Regions from separate parts of the Aurantimonas sp. DM33-3 genome, predicted to be linked through region 1. Evidence: predicted binding sites of a transcription regulator. Region 1 holds the regulator's gene; the other holds the start of a gene.

Region 1 (5,946 bases):
TAGGCCGGCAGGCCGCGTTCGGCGGTGATCCGCTGGGTGGATTCGTAGAGATCGGCCGACAGGTCGCCATCCGGCACGATCAGCTTGCCCGCCTTGTGCAGCGCATAGAAGGGCGTGCCCTCCTCGATTGTCAGCTGGTAGAGCGACAGATGATCGGCAGCCAGGTCTATCGCCTGGTTCAACTCGCTCTCCCAGGCGGCGACGGTCTGGTCGGGCCGGGCATAGATCAGGTCGAAGGACAGGCGCGGGAAGATTTCGCGGGCAAGACCGATGGCGTGCAGCGCCTGGTCGACGCTGTGCAGCCGGCCGAGAAGCCGAAGGTCGCGGTCGTTCAGCGCCTGCACGCCGAGCGACACCCGGTTGACCCCGGCCTCGCGATAGCCGCGGAACCGCTCCGCCTCGACGCTCGACGGATTGGCCTCCAGCGTGATCTCGGCGCCGTCGGCGATCGTCCAGTGGGCGGCCACGGCATCGAGGATCCGGCCGACCGTCGCCGGCTCCATCAGCGACGGCGTACCACCGCCGAGGAAGACCGAGGTGACCGTCTCGCCCGCCGAGCGGCGGGCCATCTCGGCCAGTTCCCGCTCGAAGGCCGCCGCATAGCGCTCCTGGTCCACCGGCTTGTGGCGGACATGGCTGTTGAAGTCGCAATACGGGCATTTGGCCGCGCAGAACGGCCAATGCACATAGACGCCGAACCCCGGCGCGCGCGATTGCGGCTCGAAGGCGAGAACGTCACGGCCTGGGCGGGAATGGATCGTCATTCGACTCCGAGTGCGTCGCGCGCGAATTTCTGGAAGGCCCGCGCCCGGTGCGACATGGCGGTCGGCTGGCCGGGCTTCCAGGCGTGTTTTTCCGCCGACATCATCTCGCCGAAGGTCCGGTCGCTGCCGTCGGGCAGGAAGATCGGATCGTAGCCGAAGCCGAGCTCGCCGCGGGGCGGCCAGACGATGGTCCCCTCGACCTCGCCCCGGAAGAGATGCGTGCCGCCGGCCGGATCCGCAAGGCACAGTACCGCGACGAATTTCGCCCGGCGCTGCTCCGGCGTCGTGGCGCCGGCCGCCTGCAGCTTTTCCTCGACATTGCGCATCGCCATGGCGAAATCGCGATCCGGGCCGCCCCAGCGCGCCGAATAGATGCCGGGATCGCCGTTCAGCGCGTCGATGGCGATGCCGGAATCGTCCGACAGCGACACGAGGCCGGTGGCGCGCATGGCGGCCAGCGCCTTGAGCTCGGCATTGGCCTCGAAGGTCGTGCCGGTCTCTTCGGGATCCTCGAGGCCCTTGTCCTTCGCCGAGGTCACCTCGAAGCCGAAGGGCTCCATCAGCTCGCGGATTTCCCAGATCTTTCCGATATTGTGGCTGGCGACGAGAAGGGGGCCGTCCTTCGGATCGAGACGTTTCATTGCGCGGCCTCGATGGCCTGGCGCTGCATGCCGACGAGATCGTTGATCCCCTTGCGGGCGAGATCGAGGAGCTTGAGGAACTCGTCCTGCGAGAACGGCGTGCCCTCGGCGGTGCCCTGGATCTCGACGATGCCGCCGGAGCCGGTCATGACGAAATTGGCGTCGGTCTCGGCGGTGGAATCCTCCGGGTAGTCGAGATCGAGTACCGGCTCGCCCTTGTAGATGCCGCAGGAGATCGCTGCGACGTGGTCCTTCAGCACCTTGGCCGGATCGACCATGGCGCGCTGGCCCATCCAGGCGAGGCAGTCGGCCAGTGCGACGTAGCCGCCGGTGATCGCCGCCGTGCGGGTGCCGCCATCGGCCTGGATGACGTCGCAATCCACGGTGATCTGGCGCTCGCCCAGCGCCTGCAGGTCGACGACGGCGCGCAGGCTGCGGCCGACGAGGCGCTGGATTTCCTGGGTACGGCCCGACTGCTTGCCGGACGCCGCCTCGCGGCGCATCCGGTCGCCCGTGGCGCGCGGCAGCATCCCGTATTCGGCCGTCACCCAGCCCTTGCCGGAATTCTTCAGCCAGCCCGGCACGCGCTCTTCAAGGCTCGCCGTGCACAGGACATGGGTGTCGCCGAACCGGACCAGGCACGAGCCTTCGGCATGCCGCGAGTAGTTCCGCTCGAGGCTGACGGGCCGCAATTCGTCGAAGGCGCGTTTGGATGGCCGCATGATGAGGTCCTGACAATCGGTCCTGGAGAAGGGAATAGATGCTTCGGGTTGCGCCGGGCTTGTATCGACGATGACCCGGCGGATCAAAGATTTTCGCGTCGCCGTCATGGCGGGGCGCCGCGCGATGGCGGAAGATCGCCCGGAACGGCGCCCGCGCGGAGGGCGATCGCGGCCGGACGGCTTGGCGAGGGCCCAAGCATTCCCTATAGTCCGGTCATGCGGGAAACGATGCGACGCCATGACTGAATTCCGTTTGCCTGTCAGCGATTTGGCTTCCGGAGCACTGCCGCTGGACGAGCGCTCGCGGGAGATCTTCCGGCTGATCGTCGAAAGCTATCTCGACATCGGCGAGCCGGTGGGCTCGCGCATGCTATCGCGGCTTTTGACCAACGCGCTGTCGCCGGCCTCGATCCGCAACGTGATGAGCGATCTGGAAGCGCTCGGCCTGATCTATGCGCCGCATGTCAGCGCCGGACGCATGCCGACCGAACTGGGGCTGCGCTTCTTCGTCGACGCCTTTCTGGAAGTTGGCGATCTCGGCTCCTCCGAGCGCGAGGAAATCGAGGAAAAGGTGCGGGTGTCGGGCGACGGCCGCCCGTTCGAATCGCTTCTGACCGAGGCGAGCCAGCTTCTGTCCGGCCTGTCGCGCGGCGCCGGCATCGTGCTGACGTCGAAGGCCGATCTGCGCCTCAAGCATATCGAGTTCATCCGGCTGGAGCCGACGCGCGCTCTGGCGGTGCTGGTCGGCGCCAATGGCGAGGTGGAGAACCGCATTCTCGACCTGCCGGCCGGCGTCACCGCCTCGCAGCTCGTCGAGGCCGGAAACTTCCTCAACGCCCATATCGTCGGCCGCACGCTGGGCGAGGCGAGCGAGGAGATCGCTCGGCTGAAGGACGACACGTCCAGCGCCCTCGATCTCCTGTCGCGCCAGCTCGTCGAAAAGGGGCTCGCGGTCTGGTCCGGCGCCTCGGCCGACCAGCCGGCGCGGCTGATCGTGCGCGGTCGCGCAAATCTTCTGGAGAACGTCACCGCCTCCGAGGACATCGAGCGGCTGCGCCTGCTCTTCGACGACCTGGAGACCAAGAGCGGCATTATCGAGCTTCTGGGCCTTGCCGAGAAGGGCAATGGCGTGCGGATCTTCATCGGGTCGGAGAACAAGCTGTTTTCGCTGTCCGGATCCTCGCTGGTGGTCGCCCCCTATCAGGGCGGCGGCGAGAGCGTCATCGGCGCGGTGGGCGTGATCGGTCCGACCCGGCTCAACTACAAGCGGATCGTGCCGATGGTGGACTATACCGCGCGCATCGTATCGCGGCTTCTGACCTCCGGCGCGGCTGCCCGCGAGGCTTGATTTTCCGTCCCGTCAATTCGATATGCGGCGCGACAACGATTTTCCGCCGCGCTGCGCGGTTCGCGTGGGGACCCCCACCGCCGGACTTGCGCAGCCAGGCCCCGACACGAGGTGATGACGCATGAGCGATACCGGCAAGCGCGAACACGACGAAGCCCGCAACCGGGCGGCTGACCCGGCCGCCCGCGATCGCGCCGACCCGGCGAGCGAGGCCGAGGCGCGGCGCGCGGCGGCCAATGCCAATGCCGAAGGCAGCGGCTATGCGGATGCCGCCAGCGGCTTTGCCGACGCCGATGCGGCCGCCAGCGCCGATGCCGAACGCATCGCCGCGCTGGAAGCCGAGAACGCCGACGTCAAGGATCGCCTGCTGCGGCTGGCCGCCGACATGGAAAACCTGCGCCGGCGGACCGAGCGCGAGGTCAAGGACGCGCGCACCTATGCGGTGACCGGCTTTGCCCGCGAGATCCTGTCGGTCGCCGACAATCTGCGCCGCGCGCTGGAAGCCGTGCCGGCCGAAGCCAAGGCCGATGGCGAGGGTGGTCTGGCGGGTCTCATCGACGGCGTCGAGGTGACCGAGCGGTCGCTGCTCAGCACGCTGGAGAAGCACGGCGTCAAGAAGCTCGACCCGGAAGGCCAGCGCTTCGACCCGAACTTCCATCAGGCGATGTTCGAGATTCCCAACACCGAAGTGCCGAACGGCACCGTCCTGCAGGTCGTGCAGGCAGGCTACGCCATTGGCGAGCGCGTGCTGCGCCCGGCCATGGTCGGCGTCTCCAAGGGCGGGCCGAAGGCCTCTGCCGCCAAGGCCGAGGCGGACGTCGCCCCGCAGGATGCCGGCGACACCATCTGATCGCCACAAAGCCCGCCGACGCTTTTCCGTATCGCGGGACCAACTCGCGATACGGATGTCAGGCAAGGACAGGCGACTTATGACGAAGACCATCCTCCCGTTCGCGGTTTCGGCCGGACTGCTCGTGCTCGGCACGCTGGCAGTGAAGGCCGATCACGCCGACCGGCACATGTCGGTCTGGAAGTCGCCGACCTGCGGCTGCTGCGAGGCCTGGACGGACATTGCCCGCGCGCATGGCTTCGACGTCACCGTCACGAACATCGATGAACTGACCCCGATCAAGCGTGCGGCGAAGGTGCCGGCGGCGATGGAAGGGTGCCACACAGCCAGGATCGACGGCTATGTCATCGAGGGCCATGTGCCGATGGATGCGATCGACCGGCTCCTCGCCGAGCGTCCCGCCCTGGCCGGCCTGTCGGCACCGGGCATGCCGATGGGCTCGCCCGGCATGGGCGACGATCCGGACGCCCGCTACGACGTCTACGGCTTCGGTGGCGAAGGCGGTCCGTCTGTCTATCAGGCTGTCGGCGCCCGCTGACGGGCCCCCAATTTGGGGCAGGATAGGGCGTCGCGCCTGATCGGATTGGCCCGGCTCAGAAGCGAGGCGGCGTGCGACCGGCGGCGCGGCAGGCCGCGACCAGCGTGTTGGCCATCAGCATGGCGATGGTCATCGGCCCGACGCCGCCCGGCACCGGCGTGATCGCCGCGGCCTTCTGCGAGGCGGCCGCGAACGCCACATCGCCCACCAGCCGGGTCTTCACCGAGCCGTCCGGATTGTTGCCCTTCTCGGGCGCGTCGATCCGGTTGATGCCGACATCGATCACCACGGCACCCTCCTTCACATAGTCCGCGCCGATCATCTCCGGCCGGCCGACCGCCGCGACCAGGATATCCGCGTTCCGGCAGAGGGCGGGCAGGTCCTTGGTGCGCGAATGGGCGATGGTCACGGTGGCGTTGGCGGCCAGAAGAAGCTGCGCCATCGGCTTGCCGACGATGTTGGAGCGGCCGACGATCACGGCGTTGAGGCCCGACAGATCGTCGCCGAGGACGTCACGGATCAGGATCATCGAACCGGCCGGGGTGCAGGGTACGAAGGCCTCGTCGATCGCGCCGGTGGACAGTCGCCCGACATTGACGAGGTGGAAGCCGTCGACGTCCTTGTCGGCGTCGATTGCCTGGATCACCTTGCCCTCGTCGATCTGCTGCGGCAGCGGCAACTGGACGAGAATGCCGTGGATGTCGGGATCGGCGTTGAGCTCGGCGATCAGCTTGAGCAGCGCCGCTTCGGACGTGTCGGCGTCGAGCACATGCTTGACCGACTTGAAGCCGCATTCGACCGCGCGCCTGGCCTTGGAGCCGACATAGACCTGGCTGGCCGGGTCCTCGCCGACGATCACCACGGCCAGTCCGGGCTGAAGGCCCGTCTCGGCGGTCAGGGACGTCGTTGCCGCCGTGACCTCCTCGATGATCCGCGCCGCGCGCGCCTTGCCGTCGATCCGCCGTGCCGTCATGCGTCGGTCTCCCCATTCCCGGTGCCGGGGTGGTTCTAGGTCAGATGCACGGTGCGGGGGAAGGGCGGAATGCAGGCTCTCTCGGGCAACAGCGTCGATGGTAGGCAAAG
Region 2 (23,269 bases), on a different contig from region 1:
GCGACGGCTTCCTCGCGCAGGGTCGTGCCGTTCTGATGCGCCGTCTTGGCGATCTTGGCAGCCGCATCGTAGCCGATGGTCGGCGCCAGCGCGGTCACCAGCATCAGCGACTGCTCCATCAGGCTCTGGATGCGCTCCTCGTTCGCCTCGATGCCGTCGACGCAATGTTCGGCGAAGCTGACCATGGAGTCGGCCAGAAGCCGGATCGAGGACAGGACGGCGTTGGCGATGACCGGCTTGAAGACGTTCAACTCGAAATGGCCCTGCGAGGCGGCGACCGTCACGGTCGTGTCGTGGCCAAAGATCTCGGTGGCGACCATGGTGATGGCCTCGGCCTGGGTCGGGTTGACCTTGCCCGGCATGATCGACGAGCCGGGCTCGTTGGCCGGCAGGTTGAGTTCGCCGAGGCCGGAGCGCGGGCCGGAGCCGAGGAAGCGGATGTCGTTGGCGATCTTCATCAGATCGGCGGCCAGCGAGTTGAGCGCGCCGTGGAAGAAGGTCAGCGCGCCGTGCGAAGCCAGCGCCTCGAACTTGTTGGTCGCGGTGCGGAACGCCTCACCGGTGAGCTTGGCAACCTCGGCGGCGACCGCCGTATCGAAGCCCTCGGGCGCGTTGAGGCCGGTGCCGACGGCGGTGCCGCCCTGGGCCAGCGCCAGGACACCGTCGAGAGCGTCGTTGATGCGCTTCTTGGAGAGTTCCAGCGCCGCGGCGTAGCCGGAGAATTCCTGGCCGAGCGTCACCGGCGTGGCGTCCTGGGTATGGGTGCGGCCGATCTTGATGATCGACGCATATTGCTTCGCCTTGGCGTCCAGCGAGCCGTGCAGCCGGTCGAGCGCCGGCAGCAGCAGGCGGCGGGTCTCCAGCACCGTGGCGACATGCATGGCCGTCGGGAAGACGTCGTTGGACGACTGGCTCATGTTAACGTGGTCGTTGGGATGGACCGGCTTCTTGCTGCCCATGGTGCCGCCGAGCATCTCGATCGCCCGGTTGGAGATGACCTCGTTGACGTTCATGTTGGTCTGGGTGCCCGAGCCGGTCTGCCAGACGACGAGGGGGAAGTGGTCGTCGAGCTTGCCGGCGACGATCTCGTCGGCGGCGCTCTCGATGGCGTCGGCGACCTGGCCGTCGAGGCGGCCCATTGAGGTGTTCACCCGGGCGACGGCCTTCTTGACGAGGGCAAGGGCGTGGATCAGCGGCAGCGGCTGGCGGTCGCCGCCGATGCGGAAATTGTTGCGCGACCGTTCGGTCTGGGCGCCCCAGTAGCGGTCGGCCTCGACTTCGATGGCGCCGATGGAATCGGTTTCGGTACGGGTGCTCATCTTCTGCCCTTCGCAGCTCGTGTACAGGTCGGGCATGGCTTACCGGGCGCGCCGCCGGATCGGAAGGGGCGGACGCAGGGTAAAATCGGTTTAGGCCGGCGGCGGAGCCCCAAACGAAACAGGCGGGCCCCGGGGGACCCGCCTGCAAGCTGTCGTCATGGATGCTGGCCGGTCAGCCGGCCGGGCAATGCGCCCCGGTCGCGGCCCAGGCCTCGTAGAGCGCGCCGAACTGCTCTTGCGTGCCCGGTACCTTCTCGCGGCCCTGGCCCGGATTCCAGCCCCAGCCGACCAGATCGTCGGCGGCCATGTGCTCGACGAGCTCGGCCAGGGTCTTGCCGCCATTGCGGTCCTGATCCTTGATCTGCACGCAGATCTCGGCCAGCGAACGGCCTTCCCAGGCCATCTCGATCGGCGCGACATGCCAGTTCGGATTGCCGGGGATCGAGCGGATGCCCTCGGCCTGCGCCACCACCTCGACATTCTCGGGGCCATGGCAGGTGTTGCACATCATGCCGGGGGCGCCGAAATTGGAATCGCCGCGCACGACAGGCGGCTGGTGCTCGCGCATCTCCATGCCCTGGAGCGGCGAATTGCCCGCCGGATGGCAGTTCACGCAGCGCGGATGCAGAAGCACCTTGCCGGTTTCCTCGAAGATGGCGATCGAGCGCTGGGTCTCGTCGGCGATCCCGTCGAAGGCCGAGACCGGCTTCAGGGTCCGCTCGGGATCGGCCTGCGGTGCGACGGCGGGCGTCGAGGGTTCGGGCGCTGCGGGCGCGCGTTCCTGCGCACCGGCCGGACCCATGACGAGGCCGGCGGCGACGAGGATGCCGGCGAAGCGGCCGGCCAGGGATGTCATTGACGTCACAGATGCTGTCCTGTCGTTCACGAGACGAGGTTGCCGACGATCGGCAGGCGGCGCACCGGCTGGCCGGTCAGGCGACGCCAGGCATTGGCGACGGCCGGTCCGATCGGCGGAGTGCCGGGTTCGCCGACACCCGTCGGCGGCTCGCTGGAAGGGATGATGGCGACCTCGACCTCGGGCATCTCGTTGATGCGCAGCGAACGATAGTCGTGGAAGTTGGACTGGACGACGCGGCCGCCGTCGCCGAGCGTGATCTGGTCGTAGAGGATCGCCCCGAGGCCGTAGCCGATGCCGCCCTCCATCTGAGCCCGGATGATGTTCGGATTGACGGCGACGCCGCAATCGACCGCGCACCAGACCTTGTGGACCTTCGGAGCCCCGTCCTCGCCGATGGAGACCTCGGCGATCTCCGCGACATAGGTGTTGAAGCTCTTGTGGACGGCGACGCCGCGCTGGCGGCCTTCCGGCGCGGGCGTGCCCCAGCCGGCGATCTCGGCGACCTTCTTCAGGACGGCCGTGTGGCGCGGATGCTCGCCGAGCAGTGCCAGGCGCCCCTCGACAGGATCCTTGCCAGCCTTTTCCAGCATCTCGTCGAGGAAGGTCTCGACGGCGAAGGCGGTGTGGGTGTGGCCCACCGAACGCCACCACAGGATCGGCACCGGCAGCTCGGTCTGATGGGCGTAGACCCGGCGATTGGGGATCGCATAGGGCAGGTCCGAGGCGCCCTCGACCGTCGTCTCGTCGAGCTCGGTCTTGTTCATGATCGACTGGCCGGCGATCTTGTGGTCCCAGGCGACGATGTTGCCCTCGGAATCGATGGCGCCCTTGATCGCGTGGACGTAGATCGGGCGGTAGAAGCCGCCGCGAATGTCGTCCTCGCGGGTCCACATGTGCTTGATCGGGCGGTCCATGCCGGACGCCTTGAAGGCGGCGGCGGCCTCGCGCATGTAGGGCGAGCCGAACTGGGCGCGGCGGCCGAAGCTGCCGCCGGCGAGCTGCATGTTCACCCGCACCTTCGACGCGTCGACGCCGCAGACCTCGGCGATCGCGGCCTTGTCCTGGCCGGGGAATTGCGAGCCGTTGTAGCAGTCGATCGAGCCGTCTTCCTGCTTGATCAGCACCGCGTCGAGCGGCTCCATCGGGGCATGGGCGAGGAAGGGGAAGACGAGGTCGGAGTGCATCGTGGTAATGCCGTTCGCCGAGGACGCGCCGTCGACGTCGCCCTCATTGGCAGCCTCGAGCCCTTCGCCGGAGAACAGCGCGCGGTAATCCTCGTAGATCTCCTCGCTGGAGCGCGACTCGGCGGTGGTCAGGTCCCAGACGATCTTCAGCGCATCGCGCGCCTTCAGGGCGGCGTAGGTGTTCTCGGCATAGACCGCGATGCCCTGCGGGATCTGCTGGATGTCGACGACGCCGGGGATCTGGCGGGCCGCCGTATCGTCGAAGCTCTGCACAGTGGCGCCGAAATGGGCCGGATGCGCGACCATGGCGATCATCATGTTGTCGGCGAGGACGTCGAGGGTGAAGACCGCCTTGCCGTTGGTCTTTTCCGGCGTGTCGAGCTTCGGCCGGTCGGTGCCGATCAGGACGAAGTCCTTCGGGTCCTTGAGGACCGGATCGGACGGCGCATCCATGGTGGCGGCCTTGTCGGCGAGTTCGCCGAAGCCGGATTCCTTGCCGGAGGCCGCATGGGCGATGCGACCCTTGGAGACGGTGATCTCCTCGGCCGGCACGCCCCATTCCTCGGCCGCCGCGGCGACCAGCATGGCTCGTGCCGTGGCGCCGGCCTTGCGCATCTGCTCGTAGGAATTGGCAATCGACGTCGACCCGCCGGTGCCCTGCAGGCCGAAGGCGAGGTTCTTGTAGGTCTCGTCCGCGGGCGCCGCGGCGGCGCGCATCTGGCTCCAGTCGGCGTCGAGTTCCTCGGCGACCAGCGTGGTCAGGCCCGTATAGGGCCCCTGGCCGAACTCGATATGCTTCGACAGGACCATGACCGTGCTGTCCGGGGCGATGCGCACGAAGGCGTTGAATTCGCTGGCCGGGCCGGCGGGGCCGGCCGGCGCACCCTGGATCAGGGCAGCGGCGGCCTTCGCCCGCGAGGCCAGCGCCACGCCGATGACGAGACCGGTGCCGATCAGGAAGTTGCGGCGGGTCGGGTTGATGGTCTGGATACCCATGGGATCAGCCCTCCAGCGTGTCGGAGGCGTCGTGGATCGCCTGGCGTATGCGTTGATAGGTGGCACAGCGGCAGATGTTGCCGGCCATGGCGTTGTCGATGTCCTCGTCGCTCGGCGTCGGATTGAACTGCAGCAGCGAGACGGCCGACATGATCTGGCCGGACTGGCAATAGCCGCATTGCGGCACGTCGATCGCGGTCCAGGCGGCCTGCACGGCCTCCGCTTCCGCGCCCTCGACACCCTCGATGGTGGTGACGCTGGAGCCGTCGACGGTGGAGATCGGCGTGATGCAGGAGCGCCGGGTCATGCCGTCGAGATGCACGGTGCAGGCGCCGCACTGGGCGATGCCGCAGCCATATTTGGTGCCGGTCAGGCGCTCGGCGTCACGGATGACCCAGAGCAGGGGCGTGTCGGGATCGCCGTCGAACGTCTTCTGTTCGCCGTTGAGTGTGAAACTGATCAAGGGAAGCCTCCTTCAGGGCGGCCGGTCAGGCAGGTGCCGCTGTGCGGCTCCGTCATGATTTGGATTGATTCCAAAATAGCCGAACAACGGGAAACGGCAACCACAATCGGGTGTCCGCACCGTCGTCGAGAGGGGAGGAGGGTTGGGAATTGCTGCGGCGCACACAGTGCGTCGAGTCGGGCTGTGACGGCGTGGTGCGCGGCGGGAATCCGTAAATGAAAAAGGCCGCCCCATGGGGCGGCCTCTCGATACGTCTTCGGCTCGTGGCGCGATCAGCTGGTCTGGTCGTTGACCGCGTCCTTGACCTTGCCGTAATTCTTCTGGGTCTTGCCTTCGACTTCGTCGGCCGCACCCTCGCCCTTCAGGCGCTCGTTGCCGGTCAGGTCGCCGGCAGCCTGCTTGAGCTTGCCACCGGCTTCGGTGGCGGCACCCTTGACTTCGTTCTTGTCGACCATTGGACATTCCTTTGCTTCGTTGCCGGCAGTGTCTGCCAAGCTTCGATATCCAAACGGCTTTCGGGTGCGGTTGTTCCGGGAAAACTGCGGCGGGTTCAGCGTATGAGGCCGACGATCTGCGTGATGGCCAGGCCGCAGACGAGAAGACCGACGATGCGCAACAGGGCCGTCTCGGGGATCCGGCGCACGATCACGCCGGCGAAGGGCGCCGCCGCGACGCCGCCGACGATCAGGCCGAGAATGGCGAGGCCGTGGGTCGTCAGATCACCGGCCTCCTCCCAATGTCCGGTGACGAGCGCGAAGACGAAGGTCAGCGAGACCGAGAGGGTGACGAGGAACTCGGCCGTGTTGACCGTGCCGATGACGTAGCGCGGCTGGCCGCCGGCGCCGAGCAGGCCGGAGGTCACGATCGGTCCCCAGCCGCCGCCGCCGACCGCGTCGAGGAAGCCGCCGCAGGCGGCCAGCGGCATGGAGGTCGCAGGCGAGACCGGCTTGCTGGGGATTTTCCGGAACGAGCGGACGAGAAGATAGACGCCGATCACCGCCAGATAGGCGCCGACATAGGGGCGCAGGATGCTGCCGGAGATGCTGGTCAGGACGTAGGTGCCGAGAACGCCGCCGAGAATGCCGAGAGGCACGAGGCGCCAGAACAGCTTCCAGTCGACATTGCGGTTGGCGAGATGCGCGGTGCCCGACGCGGCGGTGGTGAAGAGTTCGGCCGTGTGGACCGAGGCCGAGGCCGCGGCGGGCGCGACGCCGAAGGACAGGAGCACGGTGGAGGAGACGATGCCGTAGGCCATGCCGAGCGCGCCATCGACGAGCTGGGCGAGGAAGCCGACGGCAAGGAACAGGAAAAAGTCGCTCATGGAAGACCCGGTCGTTGGAGACCGGATCAGGCTATCTTATTCCTATCTCCTGGATAGGAATAGAAGTTCGGCGGAGGGGCTGCCGCGCGCACATCCTGTGCGTATTTCGCCGACCCATGAGATCGCTCATCTTCGACGCCGCGAGCGGTGCGACCGCATATGCCTGGGCGGACGCCGGGGCGGATGGGGCGCATCCCGGCCTAGGCAGGATCATCGGTCCGGTCCCCTTCGCCGAAATGCCGGGCTTCGAGAATGGCGGCGGTGGCGTCGCGCACCGCCAGAAGCGCGGTGCGGGTCTCGCAGGTCTCCACGTCGCGGCAATCCTCGCAGCGGCGATAGGCGGTGCGGGACGCGCAAGGGGCGAGCGCCAGCGGACCGTCCACGACGCGCAGGACATCGGCGAAGCTGATCTCGTCGCCGGGCCGCGCCAAGCGGTAGCCGCCACGCGCGCCCCGCAGGCTGACGAGGAGGCCGGCCTGTTTCAGCTCGGCCAGGATTGCTTCGAGGAACTTGCGCGGAATCTGCTCTTCGGCGGCGATGACGGCGGCCGATACGGGCGCGGCCCGCGGCGCGAGGTTCCTCAAGGAGCGGATGGCGTAGCGGGCGCGCTGCGAGATCATGGCTTGTCTATCGCAAGGCGGGCGCGGCCGGGCAAGCCGGTGCTGCCCGCGGCGGGCAGGGCGCATGAAAAAGGGGCCCGGCGATGCCGAGCCCCTCGATAGTCCGGATGAATGTCCGGCCGGTTCGGACTTCTTAGAAGTCCATACCGCCCATGCCACCCATGCCGCCCATGCCGCCGGGCATGCCGCCGCCGCCGCCGCCGGCCGACTCCTTCTTCGGAGCCTCCGAGATCATGGCTTCGGTGGTAACCAGCAGGCCGGCGACCGATGCCGCGTCCTGGAGAGCCGAGCGAACAACCTTGACCGGATCGACGATGCCCATCTGGATCATGTCGCCATACTCGCCCGTCGCGGCGTTGTAGCCGAAGGACAGGGACTCGTTCTCGAGGATCTTGCCCACGATGATCGAGCCTTCCGCACCGGCGTTCTGGACGATCTGACGGATCGGAGCCTGAAGCGCCTTGCGGACGATGGCGATGCCGGCGTCCTGGTCGGCATTGATGCCCTTGATGGTGACGGCGTTGGAAGCGCGCAGCAGCGCGACGCCACCACCGGCCACGATACCTTCTTCGACGGCCGCACGGGTCGCGTTGAGGGCGTCGTCGACGCGGTCCTTCTTCTCCTTGACTTCGACTTCCGTCGCACCGCCGACGCGGATGACGGCGACGCCGCCTGCGAGCTTGGCGAGACGCTCCTGCAGCTTCTCGCGGTCGTAGTCCGAGGTGGTCTCCTCGATCTGACCCTTGATCTGGCCGACGCGGGCTTCGATCTGGGTCTTCTCACCGGCACCATCGACGATGGTGGTGTTTTCCTTGGTGATCGAGACCTTCTTGGCACGGCCGAGCATGTCGAGGGTGACGTTCTCGAGCTTGATGCCGACGTCCTCGGAGATGACCGTACCGCCGGTCAGGACGGCGATGTCCTCGAGCATGGCCTTGCGGCGATCGCCGAAGCCCGGCGCCTTGACGGCCGCGATCTTCAGGCCGCCACGCAGCTTGTTGACGACCAGCGTGGCCAGGGCCTCGCCCTCGACGTCCTCGGCGATGATGAGGAGCGGCTTGGAGGACTGCACGACGGACTCGAGGACCGGCAGCAGCGCCTGGAGGTTGGAGAGCTTCTTCTCGTGCAGGAGGATGTAGCAATCCTCGAGCTCGGCGACCATCTTCTCCGGGTTGGTCACGAAGTACGGCGACAGGTAGCCGCGGTCGAACTGCATGCCTTCGACGACTTCGAGCTCTGTCTCGGCGGTCTTGGCTTCCTCGACGGTGATGACACCCTCGTTGCCGACCTTCTGCATGGCCGAGGCGATCATCTCGCCGATTTCCTTCTCGCCATTGGCGGAGATGGTGCCGACCTGGGCGACTTCGTCCGAGGTGTCGATCGAGCGGGCGGCAACGCCGAGCGCCTCGACGACCTTCAGGACGGCCGCGTCGATGCCGCGCTTGACGTCCATCGGGTTCATGCCGGCGGCAACGGCCTTGGCACCCTCGCGGACGATCGCCTGGGCGAGAACCGTCGCAGTGGTCGTGCCGTCACCGGCCTTGTCGTTGGTCTTCGAGGCCACTTCGCGCACCATCTGGGCGCCCATGTTCTCGAACTTGTCCTCGAGCTCGATCTCCTTGGCGACCGAGACACCGTCCTTGGTGATGCGCGGGGCGCCGAAGGACTTGTCGATGACGACGTTACGACCCTTCGGGCCGAGGGTCACCTTGACCGCGTCGGCAAGAATGTCGACGCCACGCAGCATGCGCTCACGTGCGTCGCGGCCGAACTTTACTTCTTTAGCTGCCATGTTCGTATTCTCCCGGGCGCGCCATCTGATCAGGCCGCGCCGTTTCGAAGTTTCGTGGAATTACGGAAATCGCAGGCGCCTGATCAGGCGACGACGCCCATGATGTCGGATTCCTTCATGATCAGGAAGTCTTCGCCGTTCAGCTTGACCTCGGTGCCCGACCACTTGCCGAAGAGGACGCGATCGCCCGCCTTCACGTCCAGCGGCACGACCTTGCCCGAATCGTCACGAGCACCGGAACCGACGGCGACGATCTCGCCTTCCTGCGGCTTCTCCTTGGCGGTGTCCGGAATGATGATGCCGCCAGCCGTCTTGGCTTCGGATTCCACCCGACGGACCACGACGCGGTCGTGCAGAGGACGGAAATTCACAGCTGCCATGTTCGTTGAACCCTTCGTTGACGGATATGGCCGGACCCGCTTTTCGGCATCCGGCGTGAACAACTGGCACTCACCTGGGGCGAGTGCTAACGACGATGGAGATAGTGTCGCAGCCGGCGCGGTGTCAAGCGGTCGGCGCATCGCGTCATCGAAGTTTCGTTAATCGCCGGCCGGATCGGTCCGGCATCCCTGGGCGGTGTTGACGCGGCAGGTGCGGGCGCTTGCGACAGCGCTTCGCCTTGACCGGTCGGCAGGCCGCCTCTATCGGCACGGGACAGGCAATGGCAGCGTGGACACCGATGGAAACTTCTCTCTCCGACACCGGCCGCGGGGCGGATACCGTCCGACCGCCGCAGGACGTCCGGCCGATCGCCGCGCTGGCCGAGATCGCCGGCGACTACGACGCGATCTTCTGCGACGTCTGGGGCGTCGTCCACAACGGCGTCGTCAAGCATCCGGCCGCCGAGGCGGCGCTGACGGCGGCGCGTGCGGCAGGCGTCAAGGTGGTGCTCCTGACCAACTCGCCGCGCCCGTCGGCCGGGGTGGTCGCGCAGCTTGGCACGATGGATTTCTCCCACGACGCCTATGACGCCATCGTCACCTCCGGCGACGCCACGCGCGCCCTGATCGCCGATGTCGCGGGACCGGTCTTCCACATCGGGCCGGAGCGCGACTACGACCTCTTCGCCGGCATCGACGTCGATCTGGTCGGTGAGGCCGACGCGAGGGCCGTGATCGTCACCGGCCTCTACAATGACGAGGTCGAGACGCCGGCGGATTATGCCGACATGCTGGCCCGGCTCCACGCGCTCGACCTGCCGATGATCTGCGCCAATCCGGACATCGTCGTGCATCGCGGCGAACGGCTGATCCCGTGTTCCGGGGCGCTGGCGCGCGACTACGGCCTGATCGGCGGCACGGTGCGCCTCGCCGGCAAGCCGCACCGGCCGATCTACGACGTCGCGTCGCGCGTCCTCGATCTCGGGTCCTCGTCGCGGGTGCTGGCGATCGGCGACGGGCTGATGACCGACGTGAAGGGCGCCAACGATTTCGGCGCCGACGCGCTGCTGATCACCGACGGCATCCATGGCGAGGAACTGGCGTCGGCGGATTCGGCGACGCAGACCGTCGCCGCCGTCCTGTCGGAACGCGGCCTGACGGCGCGCTACTTCATGGCTGCCCTGACATGATGCCAGACGCGATCGCGCGTCTCGGCTCGGTCGCGGACGTGCCGGCGGCTCTGCGCGGCGCCGTCGTGGCGGTGGGCAATTTCGACGGCGTGCATCGCGGCCATCAGGCCGTCCTGGAACAGGCCCGGACCATCGCGGCGGCCGCGGGGCGGCCGCTCGTCTGCCTGACCTTCGAGCCGCATCCGCGGTCGGTGTTCCGGCCCGACCAGCCGGTGGCGCGGCTGACGCCGGCGCCGATGAAGGCGCGCCTCCTGGAGATGCTCGGTTTCGACGCGGTGGTCGAACAGGGGTTCACCCGGGAGTTTGCCGGTCTCGCGCCGGAAGCCTTCGTCGAGACCGTGCTGGTGGAGGCGATGGGCGCCCATCACGTGGTCGCCGGCTTCGACTTCCATTATGGCGCCAAGCGTGGCGGCACGCCCGAGACGCTGGCCGAGGCCGGCCGGGTGCATGGCTTCGGCGCCACCCTTGTGCCGGCCTTCGTCGACGAGGGCGGCGAGACGGTGTCGTCGAGCCGGATCCGCGACTGCCTCGGGGAGGGCGCCGTCGCCGAGGCCGCGGGGCTGCTCGGCTACCGCTGGACGATTGCCGGCGAGGTGGTTGGCGGTGCCAGGCTCGGCCGCACGCTCGGCTATCCCACCGCCAACATGGTGATCGAGCCGGACAGCCTGTTGAAGCACGGCATCTACGCGGTGCGCCTGCGCCGTGCCGACGGCACACTGCATGACGGCGTGGCGAGCTTCGGCCGCCGTCCGACCTTCGACAATGGCGCGGCGCTGTTCGAGACCTTCCTGTTCGACTTTTCCGGCGATCTCTATGGCGAGACCGTTTCGGTGTCGCTGTTCGGTTTCCTGCGCGGCGAGGCGCGGTTCGACGACGCCGAGGCGCTGATTGCCCAGATGGATCGCGACGCGGACGAAGCCCGGGCGATGCTCGCCGCCGTCGCGCCGTTCGGTGACCTCGACCGCCGCATGGCGTTCTGAGCCTTCACCTGCGAGCGGCGACGCCAGCCCTGCAGCGGGGCGTTCTTTCCATCCGGGCTCGGAGTTGCTAAAGCCACGCCATGTTGGATCCACGCGCAATACTCCGTCCGGGCCGAATTAGTCGCCCGGCCTTCTGACCGGCCAAGCCGGAGAAGGTCCGGGTTGCCGGCCATTTGCGCCACCACGCCTCCTTTTCTCGCGCCGCCGTCACGACCGCGGCAGACGACATGGCTGAATTCATGAGCGACACCAAGAACGACACTGCGGCCGGTTCCGCCACCGGGATCGACTACGCCAAGACGCTGTTCCTGCCCGAAACGCCGTTTCCCATGCGCGCCGGCCTGCCCAAGGCCGAGCCCGAATGGATCGGCAAGTGGGACGCGATGGACCTCTACGGCACCCTGCGCCGGGAATCGGCCGGCCGGCCGAAATACGTGCTGCATGACGGGCCGCCCTACGCCAACGGCAACCTCCATATCGGCCACGCCCTGAACAAGGTGCTGAAGGACGTCATCACCCGCTCGTTCCAGATGCGCGGCTACGACGCCAATTACGTGCCGGGCTGGGACTGCCACGGCCTGCCGATCGAGTGGAAGATCGAGGAGCAGTACCGGGCCAAGGGCAAGAACAAGGACGAGGTGCCGGTCAACGAGTTCCGCAAGGAATGCCGCGACTTCGCCGCCCATTGGGTGGGCGTGCAGACCGAGGAGTTCCGCCGCCTCGGCGTCGAGGGCGACTTCAAGGACCCGTATCTGACCATGGCCTACGGGGCGGAGTCGGTGATCGCCGGCGAACTCCTGAAATTCGCCATGTCCGGCCAGCTCTATCGCGGCTCCAAGCCGATCATGTGGTCGGTGGTGGAAAAGACCGCGCTGGCCGAGGCCGAGGTCGAGTATCACGACCATGAGTCCGATACGATCTGGACCAAGTTCCCGGTGCGCGGCAGCGAGGCGCTTGCCGGTGCGGCCGTGGTCATCTGGACGACCACCCCCTGGACGATCCCGGGCAACCGGGCGATCGCCTATTCACCGCGCATCGCCTACGGCCTCTACGAGGTGACCGCCCGCGAAGACGCCGAGAACCCGCGCTGGGCGAAGGCCGGTGACCGGCTGGTGCTGGCCGACGCGCTGGCTGCCGACGTTCTGTCGAAGGCGCGGGTGCCGGAGGACGGCTATCGCCGCGTTGCGGACGTTCCGGCCGGCGATCTCGCGGGCCTCGTCTGCGATCATCCGCTGAAGGGTGTCGGCGGCGGCTACGACTTCGCCGTGCCGCTGCTCGAGGGCGACCACGTCACCGACGATGCCGGTACCGGCTTCGTCCACACCGCGCCGGGGCACGGCCGCGAGGATTTCGACGCCTGGATGGATGCGCGCCGCGATCTCGAAAAGCGCGGCATCGACACGACCATCCCCTTCACCGTTGACGACGACGGCTTCTACACCAAGGACGCGCCGGGCTTCGGCCCGGACGCGGACGGCGGAGCCGCGCGGGTCATCGACGACAAGGGCAAGAAGGGCGACGCCAACAAGCGGGTCATCGCCGCGCTGATCGAGCAGGGCAACCTGATCGCCCGCGGCCGGCTGAAGCACTCCTATCCGCATAGCTGGCGGTCCAAGAAGCCGGTGATCTTCCGCAACACGCCGCAATGGTTCGTCCATATGGACCAGGACCTCGGCGGCTACGGCCTCGACGGCCAGTCGGCAAACGCCGGCACCGAGGACACGCTACGCAACCGCGCGCTCGGCGCCATCGACGCGACGCGCTTCGTGCCGGCGTCGGGCCAGAACCGGCTGCGCGGCATGATCGCCGACCGGCCGGACTGGGTGCTGTCACGCCAGCGCGCCTGGGGTGTGCCGATCTGCGTCTTCGCCGACGAGAATGGCGAGGTGCTCAAGGACGAGGCGGTCAACGCCCGCATCCTCGAAGCCTTCGCGGCCGAGGGCGCCGACGCCTGGTTCGCCGACGGGGCCAAGGAGCGCTTCCTCGGCAACGAGCACGATGCCGACAAATGGACCATGGTCCGCGACATCCTCGACGTGTGGTTCGATTCCGGCTCCACCCACGCCTTCTGCCTGGAGAAGCGGCCCGACCTGAAATGGCCGGCCGACCTTTATCTGGAAGGCTCGGACCAGCATCGCGGCTGGTTCCATTCCTCGCTGCTGGAATCCTGCGGCACCCGCGGCCGGGCGCCCTATGACGCCGTCCTCACCCATGGCTTCGTCATGGATGAGGAGGGGCGCAAGATGTCGAAGTCGCTCGGCAACGTCGTCACCCCGCAGGATGTCATCAAGCAGTCCGGCGCCGACATCCTGCGGCTCTGGGTGGTCAGCTCCGACTATTCGGAGGATATGAGACTCGGCAAGACGATCCTGCAGACCAACATCGACAGCTACCGCAAGCTGCGCAACACGCTGCGCTGGATGCTGGGCACGCTCTCCCACGACGAGGGCGAGACGGTGCCGCTGGCCGAGATGCCGGAGCTGGAGCGGCTGATGCTCAACCGGCTGGCCGAGATCGACGAGATCGTGCGCAAGGGCTACGATTCCTTCGACTTCAAGCGGATCAGCCGGACGCTGCTCGATTTCGTCGTGGTGGAACTGTCGGCCTTCTATTTCGACATCCGCAAGGACGCGCTCTATTGCGATCCGCTGTCCTCGACGCGCCGCAAGGCGTCGTTGCAGGTGGTCCGCATCCTGTTCGACCACCTGGTGACCTGGATGGCGCCGATGCTGCCCTTCACCATGGAAGAGGCATGGCTGTCGCGTTATCCGGAGGCCAAGTCCGTGCATCTGGAGAGCTTCCGCGACGTTGATCCGGCCTGGCGTGACGGCGAGCTTGCTGCCCGCTGGCAGAAGCTGCGCCGGGTGCGCCGCGTCGTCATGGGCGCGCTGGAGGAAAAGCGCCGCGAGAAGGTGATCGGCTCGTCGCTCGAAGCCTCGCCGGTGGTCCATGTCGAGGACGCCGAATTGCGGGCAGAGGCGGCCTCGGTCGACTTCGCCGAGATCGCCATCACCTCGGGTCTCGTCATCTCGGCCGAGCCGGCCCCGGCGGATGCCTTCCGCCTGGCCGACACGCCGGGCGTCGCCGTTGTCTTCCGCAAGGCGGAGGGCACCAAATGCGCCCGCTCGTGGAAGATCACCGGCGATGTCGGCTCCGACCCGGCCTTCCCGGACGTGTCGGCGCGCGATGCGGCGGCGCTGCACGAGCTGAAGGCCGCGCGGCGGCTGACGGCGGCCTGAACGCGGCGGTCAATCACAGCGTGCGGCGGCCCCGACGGTGGCCGCACGCTTGCAGAACCCATTGCAGCAGCCTAGAACTGCGCCCGGAATTCGCCAGATTTCCGTGACATGCGCAGGGTCTGCCCGACCGGCCGCATGCCGGTATGGGGGGCGGAAATGATCGGCTAGGGGGCCGTACCGGATGACATCGAAGACAGTCCGCAATGCGCTTCGCGCTACGGCTATCGGAGCGGCCAGCCTGGCGCTGACCGGCTGTCTGGGACCGACCTACGGCACCGGCAAGTCGCAGGGCGAGACGCTGTTCGACGATCTCAACAACGTCGTCAGCCTCGGCGGCGACAACAAGAGCGCCGAGATCGCCTATGCGCCGCGCCCCGAGCTGGTGAAGCCCGAGAACACCGGTGTTCTGCCGGCGCCGCAGACGGCGCGCAACACGACCGGTGATCCGAACTGGCCGGAATCACCCGAACAGCGCAGCGCCCGCCTGCAGGCCGCCGCCTATCAGGGCGACGGGCCGATGCCGGCGGATGTCGCGACCGCCCGCAAGGAAGGCGTGACGCAGGCCTATCTCGATCGCACCAGCAGCGACGGCTTCGACTTCGGCAAGAACAACGACGACGCGCCCTTGTTAACGCCGCAGCAGCTGCGCAGCCGCGGCGAACTCGTGCGTGCCCGCCTCAAGGAGCGCGCACAGGGCAGCCCGGCCCAGCGCAAATATCTGAGCGAGCCGCCGGTCGCCTATCGCCAGCCCGCGGCCACCGCCCCGGTCGGCGATCCGGGCGTCGACGAGAGCGTCAAGGAACGGCGCCTGCGCGGCAGCGGCGAGGGCCTAGGCTCGAAAATCCGCGACCTCCTGCCGTTCTGATCACGCCCGTTCGCCCTTAAGACACGCGCATGGGATGTCGCCGGTTGGCGGAGGCGGTCAGGGCCGCCGCGCCCGGAAGAAACCGCGCAGAAGCTCCGCGCTCTCGCGGGCCGCGATGTCGGAATAGACCTCGGGCGCATGGTGGCAGGTGGGCTGGCTGAAGAAGCGCGGCCCGGCATCGACGCCGCCGCCCTTCGGATCGGCCGCGCCGTAATAGAGCCGCCGGATGCGCGCAAACGAGATCGCCGCCGCACACATGGCGCAGGGCTCCAGCGTCACATAAAGATCGCAGTCCGGCAGGCGTTCGGAGCCGAGCCGGGCACCCGCCGAGCGGATCGCGACGATCTCGGCATGGGCGGTGGGATCGTTGCGCTGGCGGGTCTCGTTGCCGCCGCGGGCGATGACCTCGTCGCCGCGCACGATGACCGCCCCGACGGGCGTTTCGTTCCGCGCCGCGGCCAGCCGGGCTTCCTCGAGGGCGATGTCCATGAAGGTCGGGCGGGGCAGAGGCGGCTCCTTGGTCTGTCGATCCGGCCTCATGGCGCGGTCCGAATCCCGTTCCCCTTTGACGGGCGATGCTGTAGAGCCACCTGCTAATCCATTCGCGGGTCGGCGCAAGCGTTCCAGCTCCTCAGGGGCGAACCGCTCCGCCGATCCTTTCACCATCTCGACGGTGGTGAGCCGGCGCGAGCGCCGGTCCGAGCAGATAGCCGCCGCATGAGAGGCAGTTGCATGAGCGATACGACGAACGGCGACGACGGAAAAGGTCGCGGACGCGGACCCGGTGGCAAACGGGGCGCAGGTGGCGGGGACCGCGAGCGCGGTGACCGGCCGAAGCCGCGCGAGGGCGGCAAGCCATTCACGCCGAAGAGCCGAGGCATGTTCTCCCATGGCGGCGCGCGCGACGACAAGGGCGAGGGGGCCAAGCCCCGCAGCTTCGGACGGCTGCAGCATGACGCGCCGAAAGGCGATCGCACGGAGCGGTCCGGCGGCGAGCGCCGCCCGGTGCGTGACGACCGGCCGAAGCGGGCGCCGCGCGACGACCGTGCGCCCCGCGCCGAGACCGAGTCCGCCGTTGGCGAGATGCGGATCGCCAAGCGCCTGGCGCGCGCGGGCATTGCCTCGCGCCGCGACGCCGAAGGCATGATCGCCGACGGCCGCGTCAAGCTGAACGGCAAGGTCCTCGACACGCCGGCCGTCGTCGTCACGGCCTCCGACCGGATCGAGATCGACAATGCGCCGCTGCCGGCCATCGAGCGGACACGGCTCTGGCTGTTCCACAAGGCCGCCGGCACGGTGACCACCAACCGCGACCCGGAAGGCCGGCCGACGATCTTCGACCGCCTGCCCGGCGACATGCCGCGGGTGCTCACCGTCGGACGCCTCGACATCAACACCGAGGGGCTGCTGCTCCTGACCAATGACGGCGGGCTCGCCCGAATCCTGGAGCTGCCGGCGACCGGCTGGCTGCGGCGCTACCGCGTGCGCGCCCATGGCGCGATCACCCAGGCGCGTCTTGACGAGCTGCGCCAGGGCATCGCCATCGACGGGGTCTTCTACGGCGCCATCGAGGCGACGATGGACCGCGAGCAGGGCTCCAATGTCTGGCTGACGCTCGGCCTGCGCGAGGGCAAGAACCGCGAGGTCAAGAAGGTGCTGGCGCATCTCGGCCTCGAGGTGAACCGGCTGATCCGCCTGTCCTTCGGCCCGTTCCAGCTGGGCGACCTGAAGGAAGGCTCGGTGCAGGAGATCAAGGGCCGCATGCTGCGCGACCAGCTCGGCGAGCGGCTGATCGAGGAATCGGGCGCCGATTTCGACGCGCCGGTGGCCAAGCCCTTCTCCAACCGCCCGGTCGAGGCCGAGCGCACGGAGCGGCCGAAGAAGTCCGACGAGTGGATTTCCGCCAGCGAGACCGCGCCGAACAAGAAGCGGGTCCGCGAGGCCAAGCGAGAGGATGCGCTGGGCCGGCTCGATACCCGTGCCGGACGGCCCGAGCGCGGCGACCGCAAGCCGTTCGGCGAGCGTCCGGGCAAGCGCTTCGAGGGCCCGAAGAAGCCCTATGGCGACCGCGAGGCCGCCGGCGGCCGCGACGACGCGGCAAGCCCGCCCAAGCGTCCGATCGATGCGCCCAAGCGCAGTGCCAATGTCTGGATGGCGCCGGGCGCACGGCCGCAGGGCACCAAGAAGGCGCTGGGCTCGCAGGCCGGCCGGACCGACCGGGGCCCGTCCCGCGGCGAACGGCCGTCCGGGCCGTCGGCGCCGCGTGGTGGGGCTGGCAAGCCCGCCGGTCGTCCGCCGCGCTCCGGCGGCGACGCGCCGCAGCGTCCGGGGCGCCCGCCGCGTCCGCCGCGCAAGGGCTGATCCGGCATGCGCATCGTCGGGGGTGACCTGAAGGGGCGGCGGCTGGCCGTCCCGAAGACCGATACGATCCGGCCGACCACGGACCGCAACCGCGAGACCTTGTTCAATATCCTGACGCACCGGCCCGGCTTCCAGCTCGACGGGGCCCGGGTGCTGGACCTGTTCTCCGGCACCGGTGCGCTCGGCATCGAGGCGCTGTCGCGCGGCGCCCGCTTCTGCCTGTTCGTCGAGGAAGGCGTCGAGGGCCGCGGTCTCATCCGCGAGAACATCGAGGCCTTCGGCCTGCAGGGGCGGTCCAAGATCTTCCGGCGCGACGCCACCAGCCTCGGCATCGTGGGAACAATGGAGCCATTTGACTGCGTCGTCGCCGATCCGCCCTATGGGCGCGGTCTCGGCACGGCGGCGCTCGTCTCGGCGCGCGATGGCGGCTGGCTGAAGCCGGGGGCGCTGGTGATCGTCGAGGAAGCCTTGTCCGCGCCGTTCGAGGTGCCGGGCGGGTTCGAGCAGACCGACGAACGCGCCATGGGCGAGACGGTGCTGCGCTTTCTTGTCGCCCCGGGTCGCTGACGCCATCCTCACGGCGACCTAAACAAACCTTAATTGGCAAGGATTCTCGGCATCCGGCATAGTCGCGAGGCTTGCAACAGGGTGCAACAACGAGGATCAGACCGAACGATGACGCATCACTTCCGCCCCATCGGCCTGCCGACGCTCGCCGTCGCTTTCGTGCTGCCCCTGACCTTGTCGGCCGGTGCCCAGACAGAGCCGGCCCCGGCGCAGGCCGAGGTGACCGGCCCGTCCGACACGGCGCCGACGACGCCCGAGACCGCGGCGCGCGAGAACGGGCCGGATCTCACCACCTTCACCCTCGACAACGGCCTGCAGGTCGTGGTGCTGCCCGACAATCGGGCACCGATCGTCACCCAGATGGTCTATTACCATGTCGGCTCGGCGGACGAGGCGCCCGGCAAGAGCGGCATCGCGCATTTCCTCGAACACCTCATGTTCAAGGGCACCAAGAATCATCCCACTGGCGAGTACTCGCGCCGCGTCGCCGATATCGGCGGCCAGGAAAACGCCTTCACTACCTCCGACTATACCGGCTACTACCAGCAGGTGCCGGCCGACGCGCTGGCAATGGTGATGGAGATGGAAGCCGACCGGATGGAGAACCTCGTTCTCTCCGAGGAGGCGGTCCTGCCGGAACGCGACGTCATCCTGGAAGAGCGCCGCATGCGGATCGACAACGATCCGGGCTCGCAGCTCTCGGAAGCCGTGCAGGCGGCGCTGTTCCAGAACAGCCCCTACGGCACGCCGGTCATCGGCTGGCGGCAGGAGATGGAAGGCCTGACGCGCGACGACGCGATCGCCTTCTACAACAAATACTACACGCCGAACAACGCGACCTTGCTGATCGCCGGTGACGTCGACGTCGCCGAAGTCCGCGATCTCGTCGCCGAGACCTACGGCAAGGTCGAGCGGCGCGCCGATCCGGGCGACCGGGTCCGTCCGGTCGAGCCGGAGCCGCTGGCTGAGCGCACCGTCACGCTGACCGATCCGCGCGTCACACAGCCGTCGCTGCAGACCGCCTATCTGGTGCCGTCGGAAACGACGGACGAGAACGGCGAGGCCGAGGCGCTGGACATTCTGGCGGACATTCTGGGCGGCGGCACCACCAGCCGCCTCTATCGCGGACTGGTCGTCGACCGGGCGCTGGCGGCCGCCACCGGCACCTATTACGGCGGCACGGCGCTCAAAGAGGCCCAGTTCGTGGTCTATGGAACGCCGCGCGACGGCGCCTCCCTCGATGCCGTCGAGGCGGCGCTCGACGAGGAAATCGCGACGCTGACCGAAGACGGCGTCACCGAGGCGGAACTGGACCGGGCCAAGAACCGGGTGCGCAAGAATATGATCTATCTGCGCGACAGCCAGACCTCCATGGCCCGCCGCTACGCCGCGGCCCTGGCCACCGGCCGCACCATCGAGGATGTGGAGGCATGGCCCGAGCGCATCGAGGCGGTGACCGTCGAGGACGTCAACGCCGTCGCCCGCAAATATCTGCGGCCGCAGCGCTCGGTCACCGGCTATCTCAGACCCGAGGCCCAGCCGGATGCCGACACGCGCTCCTGATCTTCCCCTTCGCAGAAGGAATCCCCCGTTGAAGTCATTCGTCCCCGCGCTCGGTGGCACGATCGCCGCCCTGGCCCTGTCGTTCAGCCTGTCCTTCGCATCGGTCGGCACCGCCGAGGCCGTCGATATCCAGACGGTCACCAGTCCCGGTGGCATCAAGGCGCTGCTCGTCGAGGATCACACCAATCCGCTGATCGCGATGAAATTCGCCTTCAAGGGCGGCGGCTCGACCCAGGACGAGCCCGGCAAGGAAGGCACCGCGAACCTGATGTCCGGTCTGCTCGACGAGGGGGCCGGCGACATCGACAGCCAGGAATTCCAGGCGCGGCTCGACGATCTCGGCGTGTCGCTGAGCTATGACGCCAGCCTCGACAATTTCTCGGGCAGCTTCCGGACCATCACCGAGGTCAATGACGACGCCTTCGCGCTTCTGAAGGCATCGATCAACGATCCGCGCTTCGACGAGGAGCCGGTGGCGCGGATCCGCGGCCAGATCATGGCCGGGATCCTCGCCGAGCAGAACGACCCCGGCGAGCTCGCCGGCAAGGCGTTCTCGCGCACGGTCTTCGCCGATCATCCCTATGCGCGGCCGACCAAGGGCACGCTGGAGACGCTGGCAACCGTCGGCGCCGCCGACCTCGAGGCATTCAGAAAGCGCATCTTCGCGCGCGACAATCTCTACGTCGGCGTCGTCGGCGACATCACGCCGGACGAACTCGGCAAGCGGCTCGACGAAGTCTTCGGCGCGCTGCCCGAAACGCCCGAGCTGAAGCCCGTGGCCGATATCCAGCCGGTCCTCGGCAAGACCGAGGCCGTCGACCTGGCGGTGCCGCAGACCACGATCCAGATGGCCCTGCCGGGCGTGATGCGCGACGATGACGAGTTCTTCGCCGCCTATCTGATGAACCACATCCTGGGCGGCGGCTCCTTCACGTCGCGGCTCTACGAGGAAATCCGCGAGAAGCGCGGCCTTGCCTATGGCGCCGGCTCGTTCCTGGCCAGCTACGACCATGCGGCGCTGCTCGGCATCCGCACCGCGACGCGGGCGGAAAAGGCCGAGGAAAGCATCGCGATCATCCGCGAGCAGCTGGCCGATCTCGCCGAAAACGGCCCGACGGCCGAGGAACTGGCGAAAGCGAAAGCCTATGTGAAGGGCGCCTATGCCATCCGCAATCTGGATTCCTCGGCGGCGATCGCCTCGACGCTGCTCGGCATCCAGCTCGACGATCTCGGCATCGACTATATCGACAAGCGCCAGGACCTGATCGACGCGGTCACCCTCGACGACGTCAAGGCGCAGGCCGAGGCGCTGCTGTCGGCTCCGCCGACGATCATCACCGTCGGTCCCGCGGGAGCCTGACGGCGGTGACGACGCTCGGGCTCGCCCTCGGCGGCGGCGGCGCGCGCGGGCTCGCCCATATCCACGTGCTCGAAGCCTTCGACGAACTCGGGCTCGTGCCGGATCGCATCGTCGGTTCGTCGATCGGCGCCATCATGGGCGCCGGCCGCGCCTCGGGCATGAGCGGCCGCGACGTCCGCGACTTCGTCCTCGACTGCTTTGCCGGCAAGAGCCTCGTCTTCGGCCGGCTCTGGCGCACCCGTCCGGGCAGCTTCCAGGAATTCCTTGCCGATGGCGGACTGCGTCTCGGCCAGCTCAATGCCGAGCGCGTCGTGCGGGCCTTCCTGCCGCTCGATCTGCCGCTGCATTTCAGCGAGCTGAAGATTCCGCTCGGGGTGATGGCCACCGATTTCTACGGCAAGCTGGAATGCGAGATCGATTCCGGCGAACTGTTCAGCGCGCTGGCCGCGACGGCCGCCCTGCCGGCGGTGTTCCGGCCGGTGCGCCGCGACGGGCGGATCCTGATCGATGGCGGCATCTTCAACCCGCTGCCCTTCGACCGGCTGCAGGGCAAGGTCGACAAGGTCATCGCCGTCGACGTCAATGGCGGACCGAAGGGCGGGCCGGACATCATGCCGACGCCGCTGGAGGCGCTGTTCGGGGCGTCGCAATTGATGATGCAGTCAATCATCGACACCAAGGTCCACATGCACCCGCCGGACCTCCTGATCTGCCCGCCGGTCTCGCATTACGGCGTCCTCGACTTCCTGCGCACCAAGCAGATCCTCGACGAGACCAGCCCGGTGAAGGAAGAGACCAAGCGGTCGCTCGACGCGCTGCTCTCGTCCAGGAACAGCGGTCGGCGTCAACACGGGATCACGTCGGTCAAGGCCGGATAGGCCAAACCGCCGGCCCGCCTATTCGGCGGCTTCGAGGATCCGCTCGTCCAGCCGACCGGTTTGCGGCGGCGTTTCCGCCGCCTCGCTCATGGTCTCGTCCTGCCCGGCCGTGACCGGCTTGCGGGCCGCCTGTTCGAGGAAGCGCATCAGCCCGGTCTCGACGCGGGTGAGTCCCTCGCGGCAGCGACCCTTCAGGAGGTCGGGCGACAATTCGCCGGCCTCGAAGGCGGCGACGATCTGCGGGTGGACATAGGACGCGCGGGCAACGGCCGGCGTGTTGCGCAGCACCTGTGACACTGATCGCATGGCCGCGGCGACGGCGCGCTTGCGCTTCGACTTGCTGTTCACCTTGTCCTCGGCATCCTCGACCAGATAGCGCAGCGCCTCGGCCGAGCCGTGGAAGGTGCGGAAGTCCTTGGCCGAGACCGGCGCGTCGGCGGCCTCGTGCAGATAGTCGTTGAGAAGGTTCGCGGTCAGCTCGCGCTGCTCCTTGCGGGCATCGGGGAAGCGGAACAGGCGCTTGCCCTTGCCCTTGCGGACCCGCTTCAGCGACTTGACCATCGGCCGGTCGACGATCTCGATGCGCTGCGGCTTGTTGGACTTGGCGACGAACTTCAGCACCGCCGCCTTCTTGAGGATGCGCAGATTGTCCTTGCGCAGGGAGGCGACGCCGCGCCCGCCATCGCTGGCATATTTCTCATGGCCGGGCCGCATGGCGGTCAGGTCGATCAGCCGGGTGGCGATCGCCGAGGTGGTCAGGCGGTCGAGCTTGCGGCGACGCATGTCCTTCTCGACGCGGCGGCGCAGCCGGGGCAGGGCATGGCCGAAGCGCAGCAGCCGCTCGGTCTTCACCGCGTCGCGCACATTCACCCATTCGTTGTGATAGCGATATTGCAGCCGGCCCTTCTCGTCGCGACCGATTGCCTGGATGTGGCCGCTCTCGTCCATGCAGATCTTCACCTCGGTCCAGGCCGGGGGAATGGCGAGCGCCTTCACCCGCTTGCGCAGGCGCTTGTCGGCGATGGGCTCGCCGTTGGAAAAGCAGATCTTGAACCCCTTGCCGCATTTGCGGCGCTCGACCTCGAACCGGTGCGGATCGGTGAGGGCGAGGCCGAATTGTTCGGCGTGAAAGGCAAGGCGAGGGTTCATGGACGGGGCCGATGGATGGAAGGCCGCAAGGGCCGGGACGAGTCTGCAAACGGCGGCCTTCGGGCTCCGGTTCCGCGCCCGGTCTGCGGCGATTTGGCCGGTCTGTACGCAAAGCCCTGCGGGAACGCATCCGCCGCGAAATCGCTTCGCGCCTATCCAATCAACAGGAGGCGAGCGATGGCG

The links. Region 1 encodes HrcA, which represses chaperone genes, less so after heat shock. Its sites were predicted from a motif close to GTTAGCACTCNCNNNNNGNGAGTGCTAAC; they were not measured.
Positions count from the first base shown of each region.
Region 2: the regulator HrcA is predicted to act here: its motif matches at 8,997-9,025, upstream of groES (co-chaperone GroES).

Region 1 covers NZ_JACSGS010000002.1:296,620-302,565, reverse strand. Annotated here, with positions in the region: gene hemW (radical SAM family heme chaperone HemW) at 1-764, opposite strand, end outside; gene rdgB (RdgB/HAM1 family non-canonical purine NTP pyrophosphatase) at 761-1,405, opposite strand; gene rph (ribonuclease PH) at 1,402-2,127, opposite strand; gene hrcA (heat-inducible transcriptional repressor HrcA) at 2,366-3,475, shown strand; gene grpE (nucleotide exchange factor GrpE) at 3,597-4,325, shown strand; gene H9Q09_RS04150 (DUF411 domain-containing protein) at 4,405-4,863, shown strand; gene folD (bifunctional methylenetetrahydrofolate dehydrogenase/methenyltetrahydrofolate cyclohydrolase FolD) at 4,919-5,836, opposite strand.
Region 2 covers NZ_JACSGS010000015.1:88,971-112,239, reverse strand. Annotated here, with positions in the region: gene fumC (class II fumarate hydratase) at 1-1,319, opposite strand, end outside; gene H9Q09_RS17965 (hypothetical protein) at 1,492-2,175, opposite strand; gene H9Q09_RS17960 (xanthine dehydrogenase family protein molybdopterin-binding subunit) at 2,202-4,358, opposite strand; gene H9Q09_RS17955 ((2Fe-2S)-binding protein) at 4,363-4,821, opposite strand; gene H9Q09_RS17950 (CsbD family protein) at 5,094-5,276, opposite strand; gene H9Q09_RS17945 (sulfite exporter TauE/SafE family protein) at 5,372-6,142, opposite strand; gene H9Q09_RS17940 (Rrf2 family transcriptional regulator) at 6,343-6,762, opposite strand; gene groL (chaperonin GroEL) at 6,896-8,554, opposite strand; gene groES (co-chaperone GroES) at 8,638-8,934, opposite strand; gene H9Q09_RS17925 (TIGR01459 family HAD-type hydrolase) at 9,234-10,124, shown strand; gene H9Q09_RS17920 (bifunctional riboflavin kinase/FAD synthetase) at 10,124-11,104, shown strand; gene ileS (isoleucine--tRNA ligase) at 11,344-14,343, shown strand; gene H9Q09_RS17910 (hypothetical protein) at 14,525-15,208, shown strand; gene H9Q09_RS17905 (nucleoside deaminase) at 15,266-15,748, opposite strand; gene H9Q09_RS17900 (pseudouridine synthase) at 15,941-17,569, shown strand; gene rsmD (16S rRNA (guanine(966)-N(2))-methyltransferase RsmD) at 17,576-18,136, shown strand; gene H9Q09_RS17890 (pitrilysin family protein) at 18,245-19,699, shown strand; gene H9Q09_RS17885 (pitrilysin family protein) at 19,728-21,059, shown strand; gene H9Q09_RS17880 (patatin-like phospholipase family protein) at 21,065-21,937, shown strand; gene H9Q09_RS17875 (DNA topoisomerase IB) at 21,956-23,086, opposite strand; gene H9Q09_RS17870 (DUF2945 domain-containing protein) at 23,264-23,269, shown strand, end outside.